DNA from 4 places in the Mesobacillus sp. MER 48 genome. Region 2 is predicted to be linked to each of the others. Evidence: riboswitches for the same ligand, from Rfam matches in the RefSeq annotation. Region 2 holds a riboswitch; each other region holds the start of a gene.
The links. Region 2 has a riboswitch for cyclic di-AMP ahead of M3593_RS10470 (potassium channel family protein). Riboswitches for the same ligand answer to the same signal wherever they lie in the genome.
Positions count from the first base shown of each region.

Region 1: another riboswitch for cyclic di-AMP. It lies ahead of M3593_RS18465 (TrkH family potassium uptake protein); the one in region 2 lies ahead of M3593_RS10470 (potassium channel family protein).
Region 3: another riboswitch for cyclic di-AMP. It lies ahead of M3593_RS22955 (dicarboxylate/amino acid:cation symporter); the one in region 2 lies ahead of M3593_RS10470 (potassium channel family protein).
Region 4: another riboswitch for cyclic di-AMP. It lies ahead of M3593_RS22855 (TrkH family potassium uptake protein); the one in region 2 lies ahead of M3593_RS10470 (potassium channel family protein).

Region 1 is NZ_JAMAUR010000006.1:59,413-63,802, reverse strand. Features, by position in the region: gene M3593_RS18470 (potassium channel family protein) at 43-699, opposite strand; gene M3593_RS18465 (TrkH family potassium uptake protein) at 712-2,052, opposite strand; cyclic di-AMP (ydaO/yuaA leader) riboswitch at 2,230-2,371, opposite strand; gene M3593_RS18460 (diacylglycerol/lipid kinase family protein) at 2,656-3,549, shown strand; gene M3593_RS18455 (M6 family metalloprotease domain-containing protein) at 3,585-4,390, opposite strand, start outside.
Region 2 is NZ_JAMAUR010000002.1:823,373-827,762, reverse strand. Features, by position in the region: gene M3593_RS10475 (TrkH family potassium uptake protein) at 1-990, opposite strand, end outside; gene M3593_RS10470 (potassium channel family protein) at 991-1,647, opposite strand; cyclic di-AMP (ydaO/yuaA leader) riboswitch at 1,724-1,873, opposite strand; gene M3593_RS10465 (GNAT family N-acetyltransferase) at 2,031-2,576, opposite strand; gene M3593_RS10460 (PspC domain-containing protein) at 2,658-2,846, opposite strand; gene M3593_RS10455 (DinB family protein) at 3,673-4,164, shown strand; gene M3593_RS10450 (alpha/beta hydrolase) at 4,099-4,390, opposite strand, start outside.
Region 3 is NZ_JAMAUR010000014.1:38,473-42,862, forward strand. Features, by position in the region: gene M3593_RS22950 (class I SAM-dependent methyltransferase) at 232-1,041, shown strand; cyclic di-AMP (ydaO/yuaA leader) riboswitch at 1,343-1,479, shown strand; gene M3593_RS22955 (dicarboxylate/amino acid:cation symporter) at 1,566-2,789, shown strand; gene M3593_RS22960 (alpha/beta fold hydrolase) at 3,782-4,390, shown strand, end outside.
Region 4 is NZ_JAMAUR010000014.1:16,147-20,536, reverse strand. Features, by position in the region: gene M3593_RS22860 (GNAT family N-acetyltransferase) at 497-943, shown strand; gene M3593_RS22855 (TrkH family potassium uptake protein) at 987-2,336, opposite strand; cyclic di-AMP (ydaO/yuaA leader) riboswitch at 2,434-2,583, opposite strand; gene M3593_RS22850 (hypothetical protein) at 2,773-2,928, shown strand; gene M3593_RS22845 (cupin domain-containing protein) at 3,735-4,390, opposite strand, start outside.

The DNA.
Region 1 (4,390 bases), on a different contig from region 2:
AAAAAGCAGGCTGTCTTCTTCCCAGCCTGCCTCATCCTGTCATTATTTAATTTTCGCGAATTTATGCAAGTCGCCATTTTCTCCCAGGACGATCAGAATATCCTCTGCTCGAAGTGTCTTTTCCGGATCTGGCGAAATATCGACCTTATTTGCTGTTTTGACGCCGATTACGGTAATATTGTATTTTGCACGGAGATTGATTTCAATCAGGTTTTTGCCTGCCATGCTCATTGGCAGCTTGATTTCCTCAATACTGTAATCATCTGAAAGCTCGATGAAATTCAATACATTCGGGGACGCCATCAGTTGATGGGCAACCCGTTCCCCCATGTCCCGTTCAGGGAAGATGACTTTGTCAGCGCCAACCTTGAATAATACTTGTGCATGGTGTTTGTTGAGCGCTTTGGCCACGACATTGGAAACGCCCATTTCTTTTAAAATCAGAACGGTAAGGATACTTGCCTGGATATCATCGCCAATTGCCACGATGACCGTCTCGAAGTTCCTGATCCCCACAGCCTTCAAGGTTTGCTCATCAGTTGAGTCTCCGATTACCGCATGTGTAACAAACTCTTTATATTCCTCAATATGCTGCTCGCTCTTATCAATCGCCAGCACTTCATTTCCTTCATAATACAGTGTTGTCGCTACACTGGACCCAAAACGCCCCATCCCGATTACTGCGTATTGCTTTGCCATAATATACTCCTCCTACCCAATCATCACTTTTCCAGCTGGATATCGATAGTGATCCTCTTTTCTTTTTTTGGCCACTGCATAAGCAAGTGTCAATGGACCAACCCGGCCCGCAAACATCGTAATAAGTATTAAAATTTTCCCGAATGAGGACAGCTCAGGGGTCAAGCCCATTGAAAGTCCTACAGTCGAAAAGGCTGACACCACTTCAAAAAAGATCATAAGAAAATCTTTTCCCGGTTCTGTGATAGTTAACACCATCGTCATGGATATCACTAAGAAAATAGCAATAATGGTCACCGTCAAAGACTTGGAAACGATGGAGAAATCCATCCTCCTTCCAAAGAAGGTCACATCTTCCCTGCCGCGGATTTGCGATTTGACAGCACCGATCAAGACGGCAAATGTGGTAGTCTTGATCCCCCCTCCCGTTGATCCGGGAGAAGCGCCGATAAACATCAGGAAGATGATCAAAAACAAGGTTGATTGTTTTAAATCAGGAATGCTTAAGGTATTTGAACCCGCAGTCCTTGGAGTGACAGCCTGATAAAATGCCCCGAAAATTTTACCAGCCGCTGATAAAGGCCTCAGGGTAGCAGGGTTATTATACTCCAGGATAAAAATCAGGAGAGCCCCGCCAACTACCAGAATACTTGAAACAGATAGTGCCATTTTCGAATGCAGGGACAAGCGGCGAGTGCTTCGATACTCGAATAGTTCATTCATTACAATGAACCCGATGCCTCCCAGGCTGATCAGTGACGTCACCGTAAGATTGACGATCGGGTCTTCAGCATAGGCAGTAAGGCCCCTGAAACCTCCCATCAAGTCAAATCCGGCATTATTAAAGTTTGACACTGCGTGGAAGAAGCCGAAATAAATAGCTTTTCCCGCAGCCATATCCTGCGAAAACCTGAATGATAACAGGATTCCGCCGACAATCTCGGCAGTTGCTGTGAAAATCAGGATTCTTTTTACAAGCCTTACGACTCCTTCAACGTTCTCGTTGTTGAAAGACTCCTGGATAATCAATCTTTCTTTTAATGAAATTCTTTTTCCCAAGATGAATGCGAGCAATGTAGCAAAGCTCATAAATCCTAAACCGCCGACCTGGATCATCGACAGGATGACCACTTCTCCAAAGGCAGTAAAGGTGTCACCGGTATCCACGACAACCAGCCCTGTCACACATGTAGCCGATGTTGCAGTGAAAAATGCATCAAGCAGCGGAAGCCCCTTGCCATCAGTTGTAGCAGAGGGCAGTGACAGCAGCAATGCCCCCAGCAGGATAATCGTCCCAAAACCTAAGACGAGTATCTTTGGAGGGTCCAGCTCAATAAACAATCTCCTACGCATGGTGTTTTCCTTCTTTCCTTAGTATGAGGAATTACGCGTCTAATATTTCCTGGCAGGGAGTTATGTTTAACTGGATCAAGATATAAGCATATCTAAAATCACGCAAAACAAAAAAGCCCCCAGAGGCTAAAAGATTTCAGCCTTGTGGACTTTTGAATAGTCGTCACACAAGCTTCATCTTCCTCTTCTGTAACGCTTGCGAAGTTAGCTGTCGGATTAGGACTCAGAATAGCCCTGCCTTTTGAAAAGGCTTCACCCCAAGTGGACGCATCCACAATATTGGTTCCCCCGCTCCTGCCGGATTCAGCGATTTAGAAATATGAAACTCATTCAGTTTTTTGTTCCAGAAATCTGAAACTGTTGTAATCATACTCCTCCGGATTTCGGTTGTAAACATGAAAAGGAACGCAAAAATGACTTATTTTATTCATTTCTTCCCAATAATGACATGAAATCAAGGACTTTCTCACTGAATCGCTGTTTTTCTTTGTTTTACACTTCCGTTAACTCATTAACACCTTTCTCCACACCTGTACGCGGTTTATAGCCGGGGAATTAAAGGTAAATAATAAGATTGTCAAAACAGTTTGGAGGTTGTTGCGGATGAAAGCGATGGTTATAGTGAATCCTTCTTCAGGTAAAGAAAAAGCGAATGATTATGCAGAAAAAATTGAAGAAACATTGCGAAACAATTATGAGGACATAGAGATCAGAAGAACGGAAAAAGAGGGAGATGCCGCTGCATTTGCCACCGAAGCATGCGTTGCTTTATATGATGCGGTCATCGCTATGGGCGGTGACGGAACCATCAATGAGGCCATCAATGGACTGGCCGAACAGGCACACCGGCCCGCTCTCGGCATAATACCGCTTGGGACAGTCAATGATTTTGCCAGGGCACTCAATATTCCGCTGGAACCTTATGAGGCCATCTCTATTTTAGAAGAGCAATATCTTCGTCCTGTTGATGTCGGAAAGGTCAATGAGTCTTATTTTGCCAATGTTCTTGCAGTTGGGGCGATCGCAGAAGCATCTTACAACGTAAGCGCCGAGCAAAAAACCAAACTTGGCCCACTGGCTTATTTTATGGAAGGTACAAAATCCTTCCTGAATGGCGAAGCTATTAAAATCAATGTTGAACACGAGGGAGGGAAATGGGAAGGCGAGACTTTCCTTTTGCTTACTGCCCTCACAAATTCTGTGGGCGGATTTGAGGCACTTGCCCCTGAGGCAGACGTGAATGATGGTAAATTCCACACTTTTATCATAAAAAAGTTATCCATCCCAAAAATCGCAACCCTCATCCCTTCACTTTTGAGAGGTGAATTGGAAGAAAGCAAGGAGGTCGAATATATACGAACCTCCTATCTGAATGTATCCTCCAACAAACCTCATGTGGTCAACATCGACGGAGAAGAAGGCGAGCCGCTTCCATTCAGTGCAAAAGTTCTTCCAGGACATCTGAATATTTTTGTACCGGTCATAAAGAAAACCTGAGCAGGGATTAACTCCTTGCTCAGGTTTTTTCAGCCTTATTTCACGCTTGAATTAACATTATAGAAAAATTTAGCTGTGATTGATCCATCTTTGTTTTCCTTGATGTTCGTCACGTGGATTCCAGAATCAGCAGGTGTATCACTTAAGCCTTTCCAGAAGTAGTAAGAACCAGAGTGTACATTTCCAGAAACAGGAGTGATCTTGCTGCCAGTCTTGAAGAAGTCACCAGCATCGCCGCGATTCATGTTCTTCTCAAGGTCATACAAACCATCTGCCTGAAGGACAGATAATCCATAGTGTGTTACCACATCACCATTGCTTGCCGTTTGTGACTGGTTGTACTGGAAGCGCTTGTTCATCCAGTTTTCAACATTATTCGGACGGAAACCAGCTGTCTGGTATAAGTTAATGACATTTTCATCCACATGCCATGCAACCAGACCATGGGCGTTTTCACCCTGACGGATCATACCTTTGTTAAAACCATCCTGCTGCATGTTTTCAAACAGGAAGTATTCAGTACCATTTGAACCCGGAACTTCCATTTTCACGATTCCATTGTCTGCCGTAGCTTTGTTTGCTGCAGGCAATGTTATTTCTCTTACTTCACCTGGCTTGACTTCGATTGGATTAGCCCATCCTAGGAAAACCTTTGAGAATGGATCGAAGTGTGTTGGTGAGTTGCCGCCGTACTCAGCTTTATTCGGATAGCGCATCCATGAGCCGCCTGCCATCATGGAATAGTTTCCTACACCTTCTGATGAGTAAAGTGTGTCGTAGAAATCAGGCAATCCTAAAGCATGTCCAAATTCGTGAGCATAAACACCAGTTTGTACTGGGA
Region 2 (4,390 bases):
TTCTTCTTTTCCTTTAAGGAACGTAATGACCGAAAATAATATGACCAAAAACGTTGTTAGTTTTATGCCTCCCCCAGTAGATGCACTTCCTGCACCTATGAACATAAGGATTAAAAATAAGAAGATCGTATCTTCCTGTAAGGCCGATATATCTAGGGAGTTAAATCCCGCAGTTCGCGGTGTTACTGCCTGGAAATAAGAAGCCCACAATTTATCACCTAGTGAATTCAATCCTCCGAGTGTATTGGGGTTATGGTATTCCAGGATAAAAATAATGAACATTGCCACGAGGTTAATAATGAATGTACCGATGATCATCATCTTGGAGTGGAGGCTCAATTTACGGAAGCGCTTTTTCCTCCACATGTCAGCTAAAACCGTAAATCCGATTCCCCCAATGATAAATAGGAATGTAATCACAATATTGATGATTGGATCCCCCACGAATCCCATCAAACTGTCGGACCATAATGCAAAACCGGCATTGTTAAACGCTGAAATGGAATGAAAAAAACTATAATAAAGCCCTTTACCCCAACCAAATTGGGGCACCCAGCGGATAGCCAGCAGGAGCATTGCAATTGCTTCAATCGTTAAGGAAAAGATGAACAAATTCCTGACTAACAAGATAACCCCGCCGATAGATGTTTGATTTAATGCCTGCTGCACGACGATCCGCTGTTTGATTCCAATTTTCTTCCCTAACACCATATAGATAAGGATTGCAAAAGACATGATTCCCAGTCCTCCCAATTGAATCAGGGAGACAATCACTATTTCACCAAATAGAGTAAAGGCTGATTCTGTATCAACGACAGCCAGACCTGTAACTGTCATAGCTGATGTAGCTGTGAACAAAGCATTCAGCCAGGTAATTGAGTCCTCCGTTGCAAAAGGCAATTTCAACAAAATCGTGCCTATGAAGATAAACACAGCAAAGACCAAAACAAGTAGCTGAGAAGGATTCAGGTTAATGACGCGGTGTTTCACCTATACCCCCTCTTTCTCGAAACGGTTAATATCAGAGTTGCGGCCCATCACAATCAGTACATCTCCCATAGAAATGACCTCTTCTGCAGGAGGGGAAACAATGATTTCCTGCCCTCTTAGAATGCCTACAATATTGCATCCATATCTTGCCCTTATATCCAGGTCCGTTAATGTCTTATTATGTATTTTTTTCGTAGCAACAATCTCAACCATGCTGTACTTTTCCGACAACTCAATATAATCAATGATCTTATCTGAGAATATATGGTTCGCGATCCTTTTAGCCATATCCCGCTCCGGATGGATCACCCTGTCTGCTCCTACTTTTTCAAGAACTTTTGCATGATTATCATTATGTGCTTTGGCCCAGACCTTGGGTACACCCATTTCCTTTAAGATCAGGCATGTCAAAACGCTTGATTCAATATTCCCTCCAAAAGAAACAAAAACATGATCAATATTTTTTATCCCGACTTGTTTAAGCCCTTCTTCATCAATACCGTTGAATTGTACGGCATGAGTAACATATTGGGAATACTGATCAACTTTATCCTGATCAATGTCAATTGCTAAAACCTCTGCACCTAATTCATAGAACTCTTTTACAAGGCTTCCTCCAAAACGGCCCAAGCCCAAAACAGCATATTGCTTTTTCACTGCTCCTACACATCCCTTCTATTTAAAAATAAAAAAGACCATCCTAAACTAAAGAATGGCCAATGGCGTTCATCAACCCTTCTCTCTATGGCACCTGCGGAGTTAGCTGTCGGATTAGGGAATGAGAGTATCCCTTCCTAGCTTTAATATGCTAAGATTCACCCCAAGATAAACAATGTTTATCAGAAAATGGTTCCCCCGCTCAAAGATTCGGCAAAAAGGTCTATATGGGAATAATATAATAAGCTACGCCTTTCTTTTTCCTTTGTCAAACATTTCTTGGTCATAGTTTACGTTTACTGCTTTGAACAAAGTCTACCTTACGGAGTCTTGTGAGACACTGGAGGCTTACCTTAACCTAAAAACAATCCCAACGAGGAAACTTATTTAAACTCCTCTTTTAACATAGCAAATAGAAAATGATCTCTCCATTGTCCTTTTACCTTCAAGTTTTTAATAAAATGACCTTCCTGCCGGAAACCTATTCTCCTTAAAAGATTGACTGAACCAGCATTTTCTGCATCACATACTGCATATATCCTATGGATATCCATAGTATTAAACCCTAAATATAATAATCCGTTAACAATTTCAATTCCGTATCCTTGTTTCCAGTAGTTTGAGTTAATAAAATATCCGATTTCCGCTGTTATAAAGTCTTGATCTCTTACCATAAACAAAGCATTACCGATGACTTTTTTAGTATTTTTTATTACAACCGCTAAAACATAGATTTGTCGGTTTTCTTCGTTTTGAAAAGCAATCTGCTTTTTAAGGCTATGTAATGTTTGTTCTCTGCTATTAGGACTCCAAGTTAAATATTTAACCACTTTTTGATCTGACTTAAATTCATGAATATCTTCATAATCCTCTTCACTAAGTTCCCTCAGGATAAGCCTGTTTGTTTCCATTGGTTGAATTTTAGCCATTCATATACGACCTCCACCCAGAAAATTCATAGAAGTACTCACCTTTAATTCTATAAAAGATGCCTCCATCACACACCTTGATTAATATAATGAAGGCGGACTATCAGCCATCGTATTAGCCAGAATTAAATAAAGCAGTACATTAGCGCCAGGCAATAAAATGAAAATTAGTCTTACTGAAAAAGAAGAAACTCCAAAATACTCAGCAATGCCCCCACAGACGCCACTTATCGACTTATCTTTTGAAGACTTTCTTAACTTTTTATTCATTTAAATCATCCTCTTATCGAAACTAAAATGAATACTGCTTTTTAGTCAGCTTTCTTTTGATTATCTCTTATTTCTAACAGGGTGAAATGAATATTATTGAGGGAAACCAAAATTATTCCTAACATAGCAAAGGTTACGATTTCCTTTGTGATGAAGGAAATAACACCAAGAATGAATAAATACAGCGTATATTGCCAATTCTTCATATTCAAACAACCACCCATCTAGGATTTATGAGTTACCCATTACTTAATGTCTCAACTTTTTAGTTGTTAATTTTACGCTTCTCCCAAAAAGTGCGAAAAATAAAATCATGTAAATGATAAACATGATTGCAAAAAAGAGACTGAATAAACTTGGAATCACTGTTTTCATAACGTTCGCATCTTGCGTAAACACAAAAACTGATAAGCCGCTGATGGCCAGTAAATTTCCCACTGCCATTAGGAGAACCAATCCTCGTGAATGTTTGTAGTGCGACTCACGTAAGGTTTTTATTTTCTTATACAGATGCAGTGCAAAAATTATAAAAGCCAGAAAGAAGATCATCACCATTATGTACAGAGGAATCAATGAAGGAGTTAATTGGATGTTGAATATGTTTTCAGCAATTCCCCTTTCATCTAACCAAAATGCCAAGTTTGCTATAAATAGAACAATACAGATTACCAGGAAGTAAAATTCACTGATTAGCATTCGAAAAAACATACTTTTAGTTGACATAGGCAACTCACTTTCATTTTGTTCAGAAGTTCTTAACATATTATACCAACTTGAAGGATTTTATTGGTAAAATAATTTATAAATATATTCTGGAGGGTCCGTTTTGTTAGATTTATTTTTATATAATTGGCAAGTTAGAGATGAGTGGTTTAACTTGTGTAAATCTATACCGCAAGGGGAGTTAATAACTGAACGAATTGGCGGGATGGGAAGCATTCTGAAAAACCTAGTACATGTGATTGATTGTGAATTATTATGGATAAATTATATGCTTCCGGAACCTCAGCATTATCCAGAAAAAGATTCTATCTCCAGTTTGGATGAAGTAATTAAGTACTCAGATTTCACAAAAAAGATTGCAGAAGATTTCATTTATCACTTACCAGATGATTACGAGAATAAAGTCATTACTATAAAAAATAATAGAGGTAAAGCTTTTTCATTTACATATGGCAAAATCATCCGGCATATCATTACACATGAAATTCATCATATCGGCCAGCTCTCAATTTGGTCGCGGGAGTTAGATTTAAAACCTGTTTCGTCCGATTTGATTGTCAGAGAACTCATTAATATTAGAAATAACGGTTTTTAATATTTCAATAGAATTAATCGGATCATTTTCAAGCTCTAAACTGTGGTTTCCCCCACCAATCAATTTTAATGTAAGATTTTGATTCTTTCTCAATTTTTCAAACCGCTCTTCAATAAAACAATAATGATCATTATCTCCAATAATACATAGTCCTTTTTGATCACTATTAACCATTGCATTAAATACAGCATCATTTTGCAGTAATGGAGTCAGCCAGATTAGTTTT
Region 3 (4,390 bases), on a different contig from region 2:
TACGATTAAGCATTTCGTTATATTGGGTTTATTATCTCCCTTATTTGTGACGCTCGGTTAATCATGGATGTAATTCTGGTCTTTTAAAAGATCTGCAGGATTTTAAAGGGAAATAAACTTGCAAGAAGGATTAAAGCACTCTTATGAAGGTCTTATTGAATAACGAGGGAGTTTAGCTTAAAAGGATATGAAGGCTTTTCATTAGATAAAAAGTGGAATATGGGTGAAATAATGAATAAAATCATTAACTATTACAATCAATTTGATGAGTGGGGAAGATTAGAGCGTGAACCAATTGAATTCCAAGTGAATTGGCATTTTATAAAAAAACATATGCCCCAAAATGGTTACGTCCTTGATAATGGTGCTGGACCCGGGAAGTATTCAATGGAACTTGCAAAAGAAGGTTATAAGGTAACACTCACGGATTTAACCCCACGATTAGTTGAAATCGCAAAAGATAAAGCTAAGGAATTGAAATTAGAAGGGCAATTCGAAGGGTTTTATGCAGCGGATGCCAGAGAGCTTAATATGATTAAAGATGAACAATTCGACGCATCGTTAATGCTTGGTCCTATGTATCATTTACAAAAAGAAGATGAACGTATCCAGGCTGTCGAAGAGTTAAATAGAGTAACCAAAAAAGGCGGACTAGTTTTCGTTGCTTTTATGCCCAGAATTAGGCACATACTTACATCGCTGATAAATCCGATGAATTGGAAGCCGAATGATAATATGGATACCATTAATCGGTTTTCTCAAACAGGTTGCTTTAACCACGCTGATGAGGGACGTTTTACAGGGGCGTATTATTTTAATATTGCAGACATCAATCCTTTTATGGAATCACAAGGATTTGAAACATTGGATTTAATAGGTTCGAATCCAGGAGCGATACTTAACAATGATAGTTGGAGTTATTGGAGAGATAAAGGTGATCAAGAAGTAAGAAAAATTATTGATTTAATAAAAGAAAAAGCTACTGACCCTAGTATTCTTGGGGTTTCAACACACTTACTTTATATTGGCAGGAAGAAGTAACATTTTAGAAAAATGGGGAAAAGAAGATAATTACAATGGAGTTGTAAACGGAGGGAATTCACCCGGCATTTTTGTTGTGAAAAAAACTGATATATCGTGACTATCAGATTTCGTCATACGTTTTAGATTTAGGTTTTATAGGGATTTTGGTCAAAATTGCAAACAATAAAATTAGTTAAAAGGCCATAGGATCAATTAGTTATTTAGTCGGTTCCAAGGGGGGAAGATTGCCAACGGGATGAATCAGGAAAATTTTTTTTGTTCCCAAAATCGGATAAACCTGATATTATATTAAAAAAATAATACATAATCGCTTAATCCTTTGAGCGGGGGAACCAATTGTTACTTTTTTTAGTAATTGGGGTGAATCCTTAACAGGTAGGGTACTCTCAAAACCCGAACCCGACAGCTAACCTCGTAGGCGTGTTGAGAGGAAAACACTGCATTCATGCACAGTGGTTTTTGCCTCTGTGTATTTTTATTGCCTTTTTCAGGAAAATATTCACAACTTGGAGGTTACCTTTATGAAACTGTCTACCAAAATTATCATAGCCCTTATAGCCGGCGGAATCACTGGGCTGCTGATCAATCTGTTTGCACCCGGCATTTTTCCGCAGCTCGATCAGTTTGTGTTCACACCGCTGGGGAAAATCTTTTTAAACCTTATCAATATGCTCGTAGTGCCAATTGTCTTCTTTTCGATTACACTTGGAACCGCGGGACTTGGCGATCCGAAGAAGCTTGGCAGGATCGGCCTTAAAACCATTTCCTATTTCCTTATGACTACGACTATGGCTCTCATCATCGGCATCTCTCTGAGCTATGTTTTCCAGCCTGGTAATGTCGGTACTTTTGACACCGCCAATGCGGAGTTCCAGTCAAAAGAAGCTCCGCCGGTTTCTGATACGCTGTTAAATATTATCCCTAAAAATCCTATCCAAGCCTTTGCAGAAGGAAACATGCTCCAAATCATCACCTTCTCCGTCTTTGTCGGCTTCGCCCTGACCATGCTTGGCAACAAAACGAAAGGGATACTGAACCTCGTTGAACAGGGGAATGACCTGTTAATGTACTTAGTCAACCTGGTGATGAAGTTTGCACCATATGGTACATTCGGGCTGATTGTTTCAGCAGTGGGCAGCCAGGGACTCGATGCCATCAAAGCCATGGGCCTTTACATGTCTGTTGTCCTGCTGGCACTTCTGATTCATTCCATTTTCGTTTACGGATCTTCGGTGGCACTGTTGGCAAAGAAAAGTCCGATTTGGTTCTTTAAAGGGTTTGCCCCAGCGATGGGCGTTGCTTTCAGTACTTCGAGCAGCAATGCTACCCTGCCGATTTCCATGAGCACCGCACAGAAAAATCTAAAAGTCCCTGAGTCAATCAGCAGTTTCGTTCAACCGCTCGGTGCGACAATCAACATGGATGGTACCGCCATCATGCAAGGGGTAGCGACAATTTTTATCGCACAGGTATTCAACGTGGATCTGACCTTCACCCAACTGATCACGGTTGTCCTGACAGCTGTTCTGGCCAGCATAGGAACCGCGGGTGTTCCGGGAGTGGGGCTGATCATGCTGGCGATGGTCCTCCAATCCGTTAACCTGCCAGTGGAAGGGATCGCCCTGATTATCGGAATTGACCGTTTGCTAGACATGACTCGCACGGCTGTAAACATCACAGGTGATGCTGCCTGTGCCGTGATTGTAGCAGAGACGGAAGGAAAAAGAGAAACTACAAAAGCGTAAAAAAAGGAGCCGGTGAAGATTGTTAGTGGCCCGGTTCAAAACTTAGGATACGGATTTATTTGCAAGCGAATTTTTCATAATTCGCTTGTTTTTTTATTATAAGGAAAAGGCTTGCTAGGTTTTAGCGTGGGAAATAGCAGCAGATATGGCAACATGGTTTCTGAACGATGTTTTGAGTCAAGAACTAGCCACTAACTACCCGCATCATCCTGGATGATTGATAGCTTTTTGGCTTCAACCCCCGAACCTGTCAAAATACCGATGCTATCTTGACAGCTTATCAGCTTCTGCCCCAGAACCTGTCAAAATAACTATGTATTCTTGACAACTTTTCGGCTTCAACCCCCGAACCTGTCAAAATACCGATGTATTCTTGACAACTTTTCGGCTTCAACCCCCGAACCTGTCAAAATACCGATGTATTCTTGACAACTTTTCGGCTTCTGCCCTCGGACCTGTCTAAAAAACGATGCTTTCTTGACAGCTTATCGGCTTCAACTCCAGAACCTGTCAAAAAAACGATGCTTTCTTGACAGCTTATCGGCTTCAACCCCCGAACCTGTCAAAATACCGATGCTTTCTTGACAACTTTTCGGCTTCTGCCCTCGGACCTGTCCAAAAAACGATGCTTTCTTGACAGCTTATCGGCTTCTGTCCTCGGACCTGTCAAAATACCGATGTTATCTTGACAACCTTTCGGCTTCTAGCCCCGAACCTGTCAAAATAATGATGCTATCTTGACAACTTTTCGGCTTCAACCCTCGGACCTGTCAAAATACCGATGCTTTCTTGACAGCTTATCGGCCTTGATTAACATCCTCAACCAGTAATTTAGAATCATTGATATAGTGATTTAACAAACAAATCTCTTCCATATAGTTGGATACTAAGAGGGATTATTGAATGTTTTATAGAAAGTATTTAAAAGCAATGAAATGTTTGTTCCAGGACGATCAATGTAAAGATAACTAGGAAAGTAAGGAGATTCAATAATGTCCTATTGGGAAACGAGAATAATTAATACCGCACGTGGATACTTTGAGGTTTTTGTTAAAGGAGAGGGCAGTCCGATTTGCGTTACTCATCATTATTCAGAGTTTAACCATACAGGTGATTACTTCGCAGATACTTTTACAGAGAATAATATGGTCTATCTCGTGAATTTAAAACAAACCGGAAATTCCAGTAAGGCAAATGAGGCTCATGAGTTGAGTATGTTTGATGCTGTTTACGATCTTGAAGCAATCCGGGAGGCCCTGGGTTATTCCCAGTGGAGCTTTGCCGGTCACTCGACAGGAGGTATGATAGGGGTCATTTACGGTATTCATTGTTCTAAGTCACTCACTTCACTAATAATTGTCGGAGCAGCCGCAAGAAAATATGCTAATTCATCCTCTGAATGTATCTATCATCCTGACCACCCACAGTTCCACCGAATGCAGCAGCTTATAGAGACTTTAAAAAGCACTGAATTAACACCTAGTGAAAGAGAGCGTTTCTCAAAAGAGAGAACTAAACTGTCTTTATTTCATCCGGATAAGTATGATGAATATTTTACTTTAGGCATATATAAAAAGATGTCTGCTCCTAGAATGAATTTT
Region 4 (4,390 bases), on a different contig from region 2:
TATTTCAAAGGAGCTCAACTAAGTTAAGCTCCTTTCTGTATTTTAGTGGATCTCATGCTCAGGATAAATCAATTCATTGTCAACAAAAATCCTGCACTCAACGGTTATTGCACCGCCGAGGCTGACTTTAATATGCTGGTTGTTCCAAGAAAAATTGGATGCACCTATGCACAGCCGAACTGGTAAAAATCAAAGAAAATTTCCAAGTCGCCAAAAAAGTTGTGAACATCGCCAATAAAATTATTTTTTCGCCAAAAAACATGGCAAGCAGGTCCAAATAGGAACGCTAATGCCTTTCAAACAAGGATGTAAACAGATTCTATACTGAAATAGAACGACATTTTTTAAAAATACAGTCTTGAGCACCCTTTTCATGGTCAAACTGCAGATAATGATGGCATTAACCAATTAGCAGGGTTTCACCAAGAAGGACTTCGTGAACAATTGTCGTATATAATAAGCCTAAAATCTATAGTCATTTTGAGAGGGTGAACGCATGGCGCTGAGCTTTAAAATCGCTGACGAAATGGAGCTGCACGAAATCTATGAATATGCTGGAGTCAACCGTAAAGAAGCAACAAATCACGATTCAGAAGATAATCAGCAAAAAATGATTGAAGCATATGAGCATTCTGCGAAATATAATGCTTATTTTGTTTGCTTGATGGATGCCGACACACTTATTGGCTGGGTTCAAATTGATAAAGCATTCGATTACTTAACGGGGGATGAAATCGGCTGGATCAATGATTTATATGTAAAAGCGCCCTACAGAGGCAAAGGCTATTCCAAATTATTGATGGAAGAAGCGTTTAAGGAGTTTCGTAAAAACGGATATAGCGATGTAAGGCTGAACGTCTATTCACACAATGAAAAAGCAATAAAGTTATATGAGAAAATGGGATTTAAGGATGTCAGCAAATTCATGAAGATTTCTTTATAATATCAAAAAAAACGCTGTTGAGGCTAACAGCGTTTTTTTACTTTTACCCCACAATCAATCTTTCTTTCGGATAATGGCATTTAGGCTCTGCTTTTCCACGGTTAAACAAGAAAATGAAGGACAGGATCCCGATTCTTCCGATAAACATCATGGCAATGATGACGACCTTCCCTGCGTAACTCAGATCAGGTGTTATCCCCATTGACAAGCCAGTTGTTCCGAAAGCAGAACTGACCTCGAACATGATTTCCATCATCGAGAACTTCTCTGTTGCATTCAAAATGACCACCGCAGCAAAACAGAGGATGATCGCCAAAAAGCTTACGACCACTGATTTCCGGATATCTTCTTCATGCAATTCACGGCCAAATACCTTGATCGAGTTATGCCCTTTTGCAAAGTTGATAATGACCAATAATATTACAGCGAAAGTCGTCGTCCGTATTCCCCCGCCCACCGAGCTTGGCGAAGCCCCGATGAACATTAAGAAGCAAAGAAGCAGCAATGTCGGGTCAGAAAAATCACTGACATTCATCGTAGCAAGGCCGCCATTCCTGGTGGATGACGATTGAAACCAGGCAAAGAAGAAGGATTCATGCCAATTATAATCTTTAAAAAAGTGATTATACTCAAACAGCAAGATGGCGAATGCACCGAAGAACATCAGTGCAAAAAAGGTCAAGGAAGTCACCTTGGTATACAAAGAAAAATGGGTTCGATTGTGTTTTTTGCGATTCAGGAAAAATTCCTTTAATTCGACCAAGACAGGGAATCCAATCGCACCCAGGGTCAGCAGAATAATGTTCACAGTCTGCACAAAGTAATCATTCGCAAACGGAATCATCGAGCTTCCCGTAATATCAAATCCCGCATTGGTCGTTGCACTGACAGCCGCAAACGCTCCCTGAAGATACGCTTCCTCCCATGTCGGAAAATACCCTAGAAAATAAGTCCCTAAAATCAACGCTCCCAGTGCTTCAATCAACAGGATGATAATCAAAATCTGCCTCATCAGTTTGACCAGGCCCGACATTTGGGATTGGTTCTGATCCGTCATGATTAGCTGCCGGTCTTTAAGGCCGATTTTTTTTCGCAGCACCAGCCAAAAAAATGTACCAAGCGTCATGATTCCGATTCCACCGAACTGGAGGATGAACATCAGGATAAAAATGCCGGTTGTGCTGAAGGTATCCGGCGTAGACACCACAGCCAGACCGGTTACACTCACCGCACTCACTGCTGTAAACAAGACATCAATGAATGTCCAGCTCACCCCCGGCTTCAACGCGATTGGCAAGCTAAGTAACGCAGCCGAGATCAAAACAGCGAAAACATAAAACAAAACAATGATCTGAGCCGGCTTTAAGCGATTCCTTCTCAAAATATTGACCAAAGATACCCCTTCTTTACTTTTCAACTTATACGGGATAGAATCCCCATCCCTTAAAAAACCACAAAAAAACCATCCCAAATAAAGAATGGCCATAAGACCCTTCTCCCAACCGCGCTTACGGAGTTAGCTGTCGGATTAGGGATTGAGAGCATCCCCTTTTAGCTGCACACGCTAAAATTCACCCCAAGATAAAATCAATTTATCCAAAAATGGTTCCCCCGCTCATAGGATTCAGCAAAAAGGTTTGTTATTAAAATGAATACATATAAATTACTCCTATATCATTTTGGTGTCAATGCCCATTTTACAGTTTAGCCCAGATTGGAGGCGATAGGACAGTTCTTCCGTCTAACTTAGGCAAGATACGAGCACATATTGATACTACTTTAGTAAATACTAATGCTGATAAAACGATAACTGAGGAGGAATCCATAATATGCAACAGAATCAACAAAAAGCAAAAAGCGGCAATGCTACAACTGCCGGATTTGCAGGCACAGATGCACAGCAAGTAAAACAGCAAATCCAAAAAGATGTACAGGCAGGCCAGGGAGCGATGACCTCCCGGGAAGCAGGAGCCATGCGGGATTAAAAAACCACTTTAGAGTGGTTTTTTCTATGTTCATAATCGTTTTGTCCATTTTTGTACTTCTCATTGCTCCACTTTTTCTAGCTTCTTTCTTAACACCCTTAGCCCTGATTAATCCCAGGACTATTTTTGACAGCTATTACTCTTAGCACCCCAAACCTGTCTAAATCCAGAGCTTTTCTTGACAGCTTTTACCCTTCCACCTTCAAACCTGTCTAAATCACGCGCTTTTTTTGACAGCTTTTCCGCCTTCAGCATCAAACCTGTCTAAATCCAGAGCTTTTTTTGACAGCTTTTCCTCTTAGCACCCCAAACCTGTCTAAATCACGCGCTTTTCTTGACAGCTTTTCCCCTTCCACCCTCAAACCTGTCTAAATCACGGGCGTTTTTTGACAGCTTTTCCCCTTTCACCATCAAACCTGTCTAAATCACGAGCTTTTCTTGACAGCTTTTCCGCCTTCAGCATCAAACCTGTCTAAATCACGCGCTTTTCTTGACAGCTTTTCCCCTTCCACCCTCAAACCTGTCTAAATCACGGGCTTATTTTGACAGCTTTTCCGCCTTCAGCATCAAACCTGTCTAAATCACGGGAGTTTTTTGACAGCTTTTCCCCTTCCACCCTCAAACCTGTCTAAATCACGCGCTTTTCTTGACAGCTTTTCCCCTTCCACCCTCAAACCTGTCTAAATCACGGGCTTATTCTGACAACATTTCCTCAAAACACCGCAAACTTGTCTGAATCCTTAATCGGGAGATCAAGTCACGTAAAATATTAAGGGACACGAGAACGTCTCGTGTCCCATCCAAACCTACATATTCTTGCTCTGCTGAAGAAGTTGGGACTTTCCTGTGCGTTCCCATTCTTCTACTGTCTCATATGCTTTTTCTGGTGTGTATCCTTTTCCGACAAGCACGCCCATTAGAATGAATTCCTGCAGGATGTGGGTGGCGTTGATTCCTCTTTTCACGTCCTCCAGTCCTTCTTGCACTAAAAACTCGGTGTGTTTTACCCATTCGTCCGGGGTCTTTCCAAAAACCTCTGGAACTCCATTGCTCGCTACTGGTCTTTCCATTGCATCTGCATGGGTCACATGCACTGTACCAAATGGATGGTTTGGCGGAGCATAAATGGAGTATAACTTGAGTGGAGTATTGCCTGTGTTGGTCACGTTATGCCATGTTCCTGCGGGAATCATGATGGCGGAATCATCGGCGACATTGGTTTGGAAGGTCAGGTTATCTCTGCTTTTGCCCATTTGGACAATTCCCTGGCCTTTCTCAATCCGCAAAAATTGATCGACCTTCGGATGGATTTCCAAACCGATATCGTCGCCAACCTCGATGCTCATCAAGGTGACCTGAAGATGTTTCCCTGTCCACAAGGCTGTCCGATAATTCTGGTTTTGAATCGATGCTTCATTGATATTCACTACATACGGGTTTGGACCATAATCCTTTAAAACAA